DNA from 4 places in the Lentibacillus halophilus genome. Region 1 is predicted to be linked to each of the others. Evidence: riboswitches for the same ligand, from Rfam matches in the RefSeq annotation. Region 1 holds a riboswitch; each other region holds the start of a gene.
The links. Region 1 has a riboswitch for S-adenosylmethionine ahead of ACZ5Q7_RS00070 (PLP-dependent transferase). Riboswitches for the same ligand answer to the same signal wherever they lie in the genome.
Positions count from the first base shown of each region.

Region 2: linked by a shared signal. The riboswitch ahead of ACZ5Q7_RS08870 (Na+/H+ antiporter NhaC family protein) and the one ahead of ACZ5Q7_RS00070 (PLP-dependent transferase) in region 1 are both predicted to bind S-adenosylmethionine.
Region 3: linked by a shared signal. The riboswitch ahead of ACZ5Q7_RS00655 (sodium:solute symporter family protein) and the one ahead of ACZ5Q7_RS00070 (PLP-dependent transferase) in region 1 are both predicted to bind S-adenosylmethionine.
Region 4: linked by a shared signal. The riboswitch ahead of ACZ5Q7_RS03495 (PLP-dependent aspartate aminotransferase family protein) and the one ahead of ACZ5Q7_RS00070 (PLP-dependent transferase) in region 1 are both predicted to bind S-adenosylmethionine.

Region 1 covers NZ_AP043750.1:11,863-15,062, forward strand. Annotated here, with positions in the region: gene ACZ5Q7_RS00060 (flavodoxin domain-containing protein) at 1-438, shown strand, start outside; gene ACZ5Q7_RS00065 (DMT family transporter) at 533-1,420, opposite strand; SAM riboswitch class I at 1,688-1,791, shown strand; gene ACZ5Q7_RS00070 (PLP-dependent transferase) at 1,874-2,995, shown strand.
Region 2 covers NZ_AP043750.1:1,796,016-1,799,215, forward strand. Annotated here, with positions in the region: gene ACZ5Q7_RS08870 (Na+/H+ antiporter NhaC family protein) at 1-1,195, opposite strand, end outside; SAM riboswitch class I at 1,351-1,464, opposite strand; gene ACZ5Q7_RS08875 (DeoR/GlpR family DNA-binding transcription regulator) at 1,633-2,385, shown strand; gene pfkB (1-phosphofructokinase) at 2,382-3,200, shown strand, end outside.
Region 3 covers NZ_AP043750.1:146,454-149,653, forward strand. Annotated here, with positions in the region: gene ACZ5Q7_RS00655 (sodium:solute symporter family protein) at 1-1,607, opposite strand, end outside; SAM riboswitch class I at 1,734-1,836, opposite strand; gene ACZ5Q7_RS00660 (MFS transporter) at 1,946-3,200, opposite strand, start outside.
Region 4 covers NZ_AP043750.1:767,718-770,917, forward strand. Annotated here, with positions in the region: gene cls (cardiolipin synthase) at 1-1,021, opposite strand, end outside; SAM riboswitch class I at 1,232-1,342, shown strand; gene ACZ5Q7_RS03495 (PLP-dependent aspartate aminotransferase family protein) at 1,453-3,183, shown strand.

The sequences.
Region 1 (3,200 bases):
CTCGTACTATATGCTAGCCTGACAGGCAGCACAGAAATCATGGCAGAAACGATAAGTGATTCTATAAAGGCAAATAATCACGATGTTGATTTTAAGTCCTTTGATCTTGATCCCATCGATGCCAAAGAAATGGTCAATTATGACGGCATCCTTTTGGGGTCTTATTCGTGGGACGATGACATTCCGTTTGAGGTGGAAGATTTTTATCAGGACATGGACGATCTGGACCTTACCGGCAAATTAGTCGGGACATTCGGATCCTGTGATTCCTATTACGACATATACGGGCCGGCTCTTGATACCTTGGCATCCAAATCGGAAGAACGAAATGCCACAGTATATAGCGAAAAGCTGAAAATCGAATTGGAACCGGATGATCAGGAAATCGAGCATTGCGAAAAATTTGCAGAAGGCTTTTTGCAACAGCTCACAACGTAAAGGTCCTCTTACACATATACGATTCACACAAAAACGCGAACCTGCCGCCATAGGCCTGATTCGCGTTTTTTCATTCGTATCATGCTAGTGCCGTTTAACCAGCCCGCCGGCGTCTTCGTTCAAACATATTGACGAGAATAACACTGGAAAGCGCTATTAAACCGCCGATGATGGACAATAGGCTCGGCAGCTCCTGCAGCCACACCCATGCAATAAGGATAGCAAACACCGGTTCAATATACATCATGCTAGTAACCGCGCCGGCCTTCCCGGACGAAAGCGCAATCGCCCATGTTACATACCCGATGGCTGCCGGAAAAATACCGACATACAACGCTGCAAAATGTGCCTCCAGGGTTGCGCTCTGAACCGTTTCCAGTAAACCAGGTGAAAAAATCAACAAAGGCAATGTTCCGGCCCATGTAAAATAAGCCGTCAGTTCAACTGGTCGATACTTAGGCAATAATGTTTTTTGAAAAACAAAGAATGCTGACGTCGCTATCGCCGACACAACAATCAGCAGCGCACCACCTGATATCGCAAACGCAGCATCCGCTGAACCGACTGTTATCAAAAAAATCCCGATGAAGCCGATACCTAGACCAATCCAGCTAAATAAACTTGGATACTCCTTTAAGGCAAAAACAGCAATAATGGCTGTGAATATAGGAGCCGATGCAACAATCATCGCGGTCGTTCCAGCTGTCACCGTCTGTTCCCCAAAGGTGATTCCGGTATGATAAATTGTAATGCCGATCCAACCGAGAACCAGAATCTTCAGCACATCTTGCTTCGCTGGCAATCGGAATCTCGTCCTAGGCCAAAGCGCATACAACACAAAGGCGCCTGAAGCAATCAAAAATCGAACAAGGACGAGATGACCGGAACTATAACCGCCATGCAGACTGGCACGGATACCTGCAAATGAGGATCCCCAAATAACAATTGTAATAAATGCCATGACCATCGCTTTTTTATTCATAAACATTCCCCCTTGTCCGCTTTCCTATTATACAGGAAATTCCGGAAAAAGCTAAATTGGAAGAAGGCTTTTTATCGGAATAATAGCAACAGTTCGTTCATCTGGTTAACGATTCAGTTTAAAAAAGCCATCCGTGGAACGATTATTTCTTTGATAGCCGCATATACATCTTTTAAATGGGATGCACCGTCTTTTTTCAATTCTTCATTGACAACGACTCGTATTACCTGTAAATTAAACATTACATTTTAATTGAATACCGCTATTTTCTTATCCAGAGAGGTGGAGGGACTGGCCCTTTGATACCTCGGCAACAGGCTTATCGAGCACTGTGCCAATTCCAGCTAAGCGTTATGCTTAGAAGATAAGAAGAGTTCAATAAAGGTTGTTGACCCTCTTCTTATTTGGAAGAGGGTTTTTTAATTATTTAATGACATTTAAGGAGCGATACCCATGACAGATCATCCGTTACATGATGAAACAGTTCTTCCGCAAATCGGAAATCAGAAAGATGAAACACTCAACGCCATCAGTTCACCTATTTATTTATCCACTGCATACCGTCATGACGATATCGGAAACAGCAATGGATACGATTACACGCGAACAGGTAATCCGACACGAGATGTTCTTGAGACGGCAGTGGCAAAGCTGGAAGGTGGTGACACGGCCTTTGCAACCAGCTCTGGAATGAGCGCCATTCAACTCGTGTTTTCCCTTTTTGAAAAAGACGATCATATTATTACTTGCCGTGATGTATACGGGGGCTCTTACCGCTACTTTGAGATTTTAGAGCAAAAACACGGTTTCCAATTTACATATTGGAACGGAGATGATTGCAGCACATTGAGCGAATGGATTCAGCCAAATACGAAAGCTATATTTATCGAAACACCAACCAATCCATTGATGAAACATATTGATATTACCGCTTGTGCGGAAGTGGCAAACAAACATGATATCTGTCTTATTGTCGATAATACGCTATATACACCACTCATCCAACGTCCACTTGACCAAGGAGCAGACATTGTCATTCATAGTGCTACCAAATACTTGGCTGGGCACAATGATGTACTCGCCGGTATCGTCGTCTCTAAAGGACAAGAAATCAATGAAGAACTTGCCTTCCTTCATAATTCCATCGGAGCGACCCTTTCACCATTTGACTGTTGGCTTGTTATAAGAGGGATGAAGACATTAGCACTGCGCATGCGTCAGCACGAACATAATGCTAAGCACGTTATCCAATTTCTTAAGTTGCATCCACTCGTGGAAAACGTTTTGTATCCAGGCAAAGGGGGCATGCTTAGCTTTTTGCTAAAAGACGAAGAACTCGTTCTCCCCTTTCTAAAATTATTACGGTTATTCACATTTGCGGAAAGTCTTGGTGGTGTGGAAAGTTTTATCACTTACCCAGCAACGCAAACACATGCTGATATTCCAGAAGAGATCCGCAGTTCTTACGGTTTAACCAATCAGCTGGTACGCGTATCGGTCGGAATTGAAGATGCCGATGATTTAATCCAAGACCTTTACCAAGCACTGGAATCCTTGCAAACAACGAACGTATAAGTGACGTAATATAAAGAAAAACATCAATCAGTGAAACCAAGGCAGGCTCCTTGTCCGGCATGGACGGGAGCCTGTCTTGTTATCCAGCGCCACCACTCTATGATTGCATGTCATAGCTACTACACTATCATCCATTTTCGAAAATGAAAAATAATAGGCAATTTTCCTATTGGATTTTTTGTTTTTCCATGCTAAAATACTTAAA
Region 2 (3,200 bases), 1.2 Mb from region 1:
TGGACGCAACGCCGGCAACTGCCAGTAATTGAGCACCATAAGGTAAAATCCCCTGAAAGGCACTTCCGAAAATATCCAAAACGCTTGCTGTGCGACGTGGGTCAACACCAAATCGTTCAGCAATTTGTTTGGCCAAAGACCCGACACTGATAATAGCGATGGTATTGTTAGCTGTAGACAAATCAAAAACACTGACTAGACCGGCGATACCAGCTTCAGCTCCTTTTCTGGAGTTAATTCGATTGCTGATCGTGTATAACAGAAAGTCAATGCCGCCATTCACGCGGATAAGTTCAACCAACCCGCCAAGTAAAATGGCTAACAGAGCCAACTCCTGCATGCCGGCCATACCATCGCCAAGCAACGTCATTAGACCCATCACGTCGAAAGTTCCATAAATAAAACCAACCAACCCCGCAAGAATAATCCCGCCGATTAAAACATAAAGAACATTGACACCAGCAACAGCAAAAATAAGGACAGCTAAATAAGGCACCACCTTGATCAGATCAAATGGGTGGTCGCCACTGATCGATCCACCGGTATTCCATGTTAGAGCAATGAAAATAACAGCTGTCACGATAGCAGCGGGAAGAGCTATGAAAATATTCACTCTGAATTTATCGCTCATCTTGACAGCCTGTGTTTTGACAGCAGCGATGGTTGTATCTGATATGATGGATAAATTATCGCCAAACATCGCGCCACTGATGATAGCACCTAAAATAAGCGAGATGCTCATGTCTGTTTGCTCAGCCAGTCCGACACCAATGGGCGCAAGCGCAACAGCCGTACCGACCGACGTACCCATCGAAATGGATATGAAACAGCCGATGACGAATAAGCCAACAATGAGTAGATTTCCTGGCAGGATTGTCAGCCCCAAATTGACGGTGGAGTCGACCGCACCAACCCCTTCAGCAACGGCGGAGAACGAACCGGCCAAGAGATAAATAATGACCATGAGCATAATATTGGGATGCCCCGCTCCTTTGGTCAGGGAATCCAGTTTATCGTTAAAGGCTATGTTTCGGTTCATAAATAACGCAGCCAATACAGCGATAAAGACCGCGACCAGTACCGGCAACTTATAAAAATCCCCACTAGCCACACCGGAACCGATAAATAAAAATAGAAAAATGATAAATGGTATTAACGCCGATGCGCGTCCCTTGTTCAAATCTAAAGAATTCATGTCGTTACCCCCATTCATGATTGTATCAAGTGTATTCAGGCTTTTTGATCAAGATCGTCGAATGATCAATGATGTCATTTCGAAAAGGATATCTGCGCCGACGTTTTTAATGAAAAATAAAAAAGCCCTCCGTTTTGGAAGGCGTCAGTCCGAACACCTTATCTGCCAAAACGCCTGAAACGCGAATTGCTGGAATTGGCACCTTGCCATGAATTAAGCAGGTTGCCGGGCTTCACTGGGCCAGATCCCTCAGCCACTCTGGATAAGATATATGAAATTTGTTGGTAGATAAAAAGTATAATAGACAAGTACAGATGTGTCAACGCGTTCTATTAGAGATATATGAATGTTGTTGATTGATTTTGAATACTTTTGATTGATTTTTGTAATCGTTTTCGATATAATGACCGTGAAAGATGATGATGGGGAGGTGGCGTATGCTTACAAGTGACCGTCATCAAAAAATCATTGATTTAATTAATCAAAAACAAACCGTTACTATTCAGGATGTTTCCGCGATAACGGGAGCATCGGAATCAACTGTTCGCCGGGACTTAACTGAATTGGAAAACCAGCATAAGCTGCGACGCATTCATGGCGGTGCGACCATTCATGAACAGATAAATAGTGAATCAAGCATTGGTGAAAAGGCAACCAAAAACCATCAAGAAAAAACAGCGATTGCCAAACACGCAGCATCACTTGTTGAGGAAGGCGACTGTATTTTTTTGGATGCCGGTACAACGACAATGCAGATGATCCCTTTTTTAAAGGGAAAACAGGTAACCGTCGTCACCAATGGCCTCACACATATTGATTCGCTCGCGGAAAATGGGATAGCCACCTACATGACCGGTGGCTATATGAAGTCAAAAACAAGTGCTTTGATTGGCACACAAACCATGGAAATGCTGGAAAATTACCGGTTTGATGCTTGTTTTATCGGAGTGAACGGGTTTGATACAGTGTATGGGTATACAACGCCGGATCCCGAGGAAGCAGTTGTTAAACGTTCAGCATTGAATTTGGCTCGAAGCAAATACGTACTAGCTGACGACAGTAAATATCAAAGTGTGACATTTGCCGGCGTTGCTGAATTAGATGCCGCTTGTTTGATCACGACGTTGACAGACGAGCACATGCTTAACTCTTTAAAAGATCATACTGACGTTAGGAGCGTGTCGCCATGATATATACGTGTACCATGACACCATCGATTGATTATACGACCTATGTGCAGACCTTTCAAACCGGCGACTTAAACCGTACCGAACAGGTTGCGTACTATCCCGGAGGAAAGGGTATCAATGTATCCCGTGTGTTAAAAAGACTGGGTACGAATACGGCAGCACTGGGATTTGTCGGTGGATTTACCGGCGATTATATAGAGACATTTTTACAGAACGAAGGCATTTTTACCGAATTTGTTCGTACTGGCACGACGACGAGGATTAATGTAAAAATAAAAGCCGATGAGGAAACGGAAATAAATGGTCCAGGTCCTGTTCTCGGAGAAAACCTTCAGGCGCAATTATTTTCCAGACTGCAGGCATTACAGCAGGGGGATACGGTCGTGCTTGCCGGTCGGATACCTGACAGTATTCGGGATACATTTTTGGAAAAAGTCGGTGAGTTATGCCGGACACGACACGTGCATCTTGTTGTGGATACGTCCGGTCCAAGGTTAAAAAAGCTTGCTAAACAGCAGCCATTTTTAATGAAACCGAATCAGGAAGAATTAGGCGAACTGTTTGATACCACGATTCATAATTGGCATGACGCACATTCGTGCTCGCAGCAATTAGTGGAACAAGGTGTGAGTAATGTGATTGTGTCGATGGGTGGGACAGGTGCTCTCTTTGTCAACAGCGACATCGCCCTAGCAGCATCGGCTCCTGATGGCCATGTTGAGAACACAGTTGGTGCGGGTGATTCGGTAGTTGCCGGGTTTTTGGCTTCTTATGAAAAAGGATTAAACATGGTGGAGGCTTTTCAATTCGGTGTC
Region 3 (3,200 bases), 130 kb from region 1:
TATGCGCCTTTTTCCCTGATCCTCTGTTTTTCCTCCACTGGACGGATAAATCGAATAACGGTGATAAAGAAACAAAGAATCGCTGCAAATAGAAATAGACCGAACAGACCGTTTTGATAAAGCGGAGAGAAATATATACCATTAATGACCGCACACACGATTCCTCCCGTTAAACCAATGTACGCCAGACGGTCTTTTTTACGCATAAACCAGTTTGCTTGCCGGTCCAACAAGGTAACCACGGTAATGCTGACGACATTCACGGAGCTTCCAATCCAAACGGGGTGGATATGCAAGAAGAACGCATTCGGATCCCAGTCACCCAGATAGTACCATAGCAACCCACTGCTAAATCCTGTGACTAATGCCACCGCGACGGCGCGTTTGGTAACGACAGGCCAGAACAAGGCTGCGATAACCGGCGCAAACGTGGCACTGTTGCGGATTGTCCAGGCGAGTACGTTCCACCACGCTGATTGTTCCGTGCGCATTAAGCCAAATGCAATCATCAGGACCGTTAAAAGCAGCAATGAGATTTTCGTATAGGTGATCAGCTGATTCTCTGTTGCCGCTGGTTTGATCGAACGGCTCACATCACGACCGAGGCTGGTCGCCCCGGAAAACTGACATGGTCCGCCCCATCCCAGGGCACATGCCCATACACCGAGGAAAAACAAGCCAACTAACGGCGCTGGTAGCACGTCCATTAAATACCGGGGAATGGCAATCAAACCTGTTTGGGCCTGAGGAATGGTGACGCTGGCTGATACACCAAATAACACACCACCGATGATGAATGGGATAGCCATGAACCCGGCCATAATCAATCCCTTTTGCCCCTCTTCCGGTGTCCGGGACGACAACGCCATCTGAAAAGCAGCCTGGGCAAGAATAACGTTGACAAGAAAGGTTCCGAACCAGGCAACAATCACCTGCAACCCCACGTTATCAAATGTGAACATAGCCGGTTGTTCGTCAGCAAACGCAACCAAACCGTCGATCCCTGGATGAATGAAAAAGGCAATCACCCCAATGACGACCATCACTGCAAATAAAATCATGTTCATCGACTGTGTAAAAGCCAGCGACCACATCCCGCCTGCCTGCAAATAAACGAACAGCAATATCGCCGTAAACGCAACCGAAAGAGCAAGCGAGATTCCCGTGAACACGTGCAGAGCTGAGGCAAATGCAATGGCCGTAGCAACCGACCACATCGGAAAAGCAAACGCCGTAATCGCCCCTGCGGCTCCTTTAGCCAAACGCCCATAAGTATCACCAATCAGGCCGGACACGGTAACCAGCATCTTTTTCCGGAATGGGCGAATGATCAAAAACGCAATAATAAAAATTTGCATCATTTCGGCAACCCCATACCATACAGCCGATAGGCCGCTTAAATACGACAACTCCAAAATAGAAATATAGGTGGACCCGGAAAACAATCCCGTTATGCAAAAAGCCACAATCCATTTATTAAATGTGCGATTGCCGACAAAATAGCTATCTTGATTGGACAGGCGTCGCTTCGCTATTTGCCCGGCGATAATCAAAGCAATCGTATACCCAACGGCCAGAATAATCATCCATACACCATACGCTGTCATTTTACTCAACTCCTTCTAAACAGATTTGTTTACTTATGATTGATTAAAAAAAGTTCATATTAAAATTGAAAATAAAAAAGCCCCCTTCCGACTATAAGAAGAGGACTGATACAGCTATGGTTCCTCTTCTCATCTGTCAGACATACGTCTGTTGGAGTTGGCACAGTACTCAAACGAGCCCGCTGCCGAGGTTTCACAGGGCCAATCCCTCCACCTCTCTGGATAAGAAGTTCGTTTATTCAAATGTTATACGGTATAATTTACAATGTTTTGACGATGGAGTCAATAGTAACATCACGTTTTTCTTTTATAACGACCCGAGCGGATACCTCGTCTCATTACTTACTTGACCGCAGCCTATTCCGCGCTGGCAGTTTTATCGCCAATAAAACAATCACCAAACAAAAAACAAAACAAATCAATGCTACCAAATGAAGATGAGCTGTATCCATATACGCGTTAAATGCAAGACCCAACAGACTGGATGACAAAATGGCCCCCATATACCGGCTTGTCTGATACAGACCGGATGCTGAACCGGTCTCTTCCGGATCCACATTGTCGTAAAGGGTTGTTTGCGTTGAAATATTATTAAACCCTTGACTCATGCCCAAAACTGACATAATAACCATCAACCATGCTAAAGGGGATGCTTCATGGTATGTTAATAGCAAACCGGTGCCGGTCAGTAACAGGGATGCACCGATCACAAGCGGCAGTTTGGAGCCAAATTGATCAATAAGCCGTCCAGCAATCGGCGCCGTCACGACCCCAAACCCTGCAAGCGTCAGCATAATCAAGCCTGTGTGCTGCTCGCTGTAACCACGCACCTGCTGCAAATACGTCGGAAACCCGAAAAAATAACAATAATATACGACATTGATACTCATAAACTGAATATAAACGAACAAGGCATTGCGGTTTTTCACCAATCCTTGCAAATCAATAAAAGGCTCATCCTGCTTGCGTTCATAACCAATAAAGGCGGCTGCTCCCAACAAAAATAGTGCAAAGGCCCACCAGCGAACACTGGTTTCCAGCGATAAAATAAACAAAATCAAACCGACCATGGCACTCATGAACAGGACAATACCGAGAAAATCTATCCGACTTAATTCGAATGTTCCCTGGCTGGCATTCGGCAGTATAAACTGGGCCAACGTAAACGATAGAATAATAAAAGGAAAATTAATCAAAAAAATGGATGGCCAATCCCATGCCGCAATCAGAAAACCGCCAATGGACGGGCCAAATGCAGCTGATGTCGTTGAGAACACCGACAATGTGGCCAACGCTCGTCCTTGTTTTTGGGTAATATAGGAGCGGACGATGCTCATACCGCTTGGAAATAGCGTCGAACTGCCAACGGCCTGCAACGCCCGGCACCCCAAAAGAAAAGGGAAATTGGGTGAAAATGGGGCCAGAACAGACGCTCCTGCCACTAATAGAAGACCGGCCATGAATAGGCGCTTTGCCCCGAACATGTCACTAAGTTTTCCCATGACAGGCTGACCGGCGGCACTTGCTAAATAAAATATGGAAATAAGCCATGACGCGTCCGCAAACGTTAAGGAAAACGTCTCCTGCAACCTC
Region 4 (3,200 bases), 760 kb from region 1:
CGGGAATGAAATAAGGCGTCTGAATGTAGACATACTCTTTTGCGGACATAATCATTTTTATGTAGCCATTTTTGATCTGTTCCCATTCGGAGTCTGGCCCGCTGGAGACAATCTGCACACCCACATCGCCGCACGGCTCATAATCATAGTACCGTTTATCATACGGAATGTCATTTCGAGATGCCTGATTCCAATCAAGAACAAAGCGCGTTTGCATCTGGGCAACCGCATCACCGCATATACGCAAGTGTGTATCACGCCAGTATCCGAATTTTTTATTGTGTCCGAGGTATTCATCACCAATATTAAAACCACCGATATAACCAATTTGCCCATCAATGATAGCGAGTTTACGATGATTTCGGTAATTGATCTTCAAATTGATTTTCGGGATTTTCGCCGGAAAAAATGATTCGATTTCAATACCGGCATTGCGCAGGCGCCGCACAAATTTTTTACTAATGCCGCGGGATCCCAGATCATCGTACAACACCCGCACGTCAATTCCCTGCTGTACCTTTTTAATTAAAATATTGGCAATGGACATACCCAGCTGGTCATGACGGAGGGTATAATACAGCAGATGAATATGGTCCTGGGCATGTTCCAGATCGTCCAATAAAGCTGAAAATTTTTCCTCCCCATCTGTAAAAATCCGGACACTATTATCCTGTGTAAATATGGCGTCATCATTGTGCAAATGCATATAAAAAAGATTTTTGTAGGCCGTCAGCCCCTTGTGTTTAAATGAAAAACGATTCTCTTCCATAGCACGCAGTTGATTCTGCACCGACGTTTTCACACCAAGTTTGCTTTTGGTGTCCCACGTAAAAATGCGCTCACGGCTAATACGTCTTCCAAAAATTAAATATAATATAAATCCGGCAATCGGAATAAACATGAGTACCATTAGCCATGCCCACGTCGACGTTGCATCCTTGCGCTCCAGGAAAATAATCGTCAGTGCCAGCGCAATATTAAATACCAGTATCCCCCAAACAAACAATGACCAGACACCCAACGACAAAACCTCACTTTTTCAAATACCAATACCCTTACTATAGCATAATTTTTACCGCGCTGGTATGTGTATAACGTTGACATTTTTAAAATATGCATTTACCAGTCTGTCATACAGAAAAGAAAAAGTCGCACCTCTGTTTATTTTCCTTTATCTGTTGACGTTTACACACATATATGTTTATAATATTCACTAAATTAATAATAACATCTCTTATCAAGAGCGGTGGAGGGAATAGGCCCAGTGAAGCCCGGCAACCGGCAAGGCATATGCGTTGCAAGGTGCTACATCCTACAGGTCGGAGAGATCTGAAGATAAGAGGAGGACGGTTACATACAAAAACCCCTCTTCTCTTATGGAAGAGGGGGTTTTTATTGCACCTCTTCCTCCAGACAAAGTCATAACACTTACTATTAAAGGAGGAATTATTGATGAGTGATTTTCATCGTAACAACCAGGAAACACAACTGCTTCACGGAGGACAGGAACCTGACCCGTCAACAGGATCACGGGCGGTGCCCATCCATCAGACGACGTCCTATGTGTTTCGGGATTCCGAGCATGCGCAAAATGTGTTTGGTTTGGCTGAACCGGGAAATATTTATACCCGTATCACCAACCCAACCATCGATGCATTTGAACAACGTATGGCGCTTCTAGAGGATGGCTCAGCTGCTGTTGCTACCTCCTCGGGCATGGCAGCCATTACTATGGCGATTATGACCATTGCCGGAAGCGGCGATCACATCATATCCGACAGCAACCTGTACGGTGGCACATACAACCTTTTTGCCAACACACTGCCCAAATATGGCATTCAAGTTTCATTTGTCGACGGGACGGATCCGGAGAGCATTAAAAACGCCATAACAGATCAAACAAAAGCAGTCATTGGCGAAATTATCACCAACCCGAGCCTGAATGTGCTTGATCTGGAAACCATCAGCGGTATAGCTCATGATCATGGCATTCCTCTGATTATCGACAATACGTTTGCAACACCGTATGTTACCAAACCGCTTACGTGGGGTGCGGATGTGGTTGTCCATTCAGCAACGAAATGGATTGGTGGCCATGGCACGTCGATTGCCGGTGTTGTCGTTGACGGAGGCCGATTCAATTGGGCGAATGGCAACTTCCCGGAATTCACGGAACCGGATGATAGTTATAACGGCTTGCGGTATGCTGATCTCGGACCGACGGCTTTTGGCACCAAATTGCGCGTTCAAATGCTCCGAGACATCGGTGCCTGCCTGAGCCCGTATAACGCCTTTTTACTTCTGCAAGGTCTCGAAACACTGCATTTGCGAATCGAGCGTCATAATGAGAATGCTAAATACGTTGCTCGGTACCTGCAGGGGCACCCGGCCGTCGAGTGGGTTAATTATCCGGGTCTGTCCGATCACCCCGCCCATGAAACGGCGAATAAGTATTTGCAAAACGGGTACGGATCAATTATTACATTTGGCATTAAAGGCGGACGTGACGCCGGAAGAAAACTGATCGACAACGTCACACTCTGGTCCCACGTTGCCAATGTCGGTGATGCGAAATCGTTAATTATCCATCCGGCATCGACCACCCATCAGCAACTCAGCGACGAGGATTTGGTTAAAAGCGGCGTTTCCGAAGAACTTGTCCGTCTGTCAGTTGGACTGGAATCCACATCGGATATCCTTGCTGATCTTGACCAGGCCATTGTTAAAGCAACCGGCGAGGAACCGACGATTCAGACGACGGAAGAAGACGCCATCAGCTGGCTGCTTGCATCGCCGTTCGACCGCACCGGTGGAGGCTTACGCCAAAAAACGATCGCACTCATCAGTGATGATCAAACGGACAGTGCATGGGCGGCAGCGCATCAGCTTAAGACGCTGGGTTTCCAAATTATCCACGTCAATGCACCCGCATCCGACGCCCCGTCCATCGCGAAGGATGAAGGCAGCCCGGATATTATCGACGCCGTGTTGATCGCCGACAATGAACTTGCACCGGAACGGATCGACGAACTCACGCGGCTCAATGGAAAAATAGTGTGGATACAGCATTCCCAACCTGCGACGAAAACAGTGAACAAAGCTGCCGAGGCGGGTATTACCGTTATTTCCGGAAAAAATGCGTATGACGAAGCTGTGCGCCTCCGAAGCAGCAGTGCCCAATAAACACATCTAATGCACTA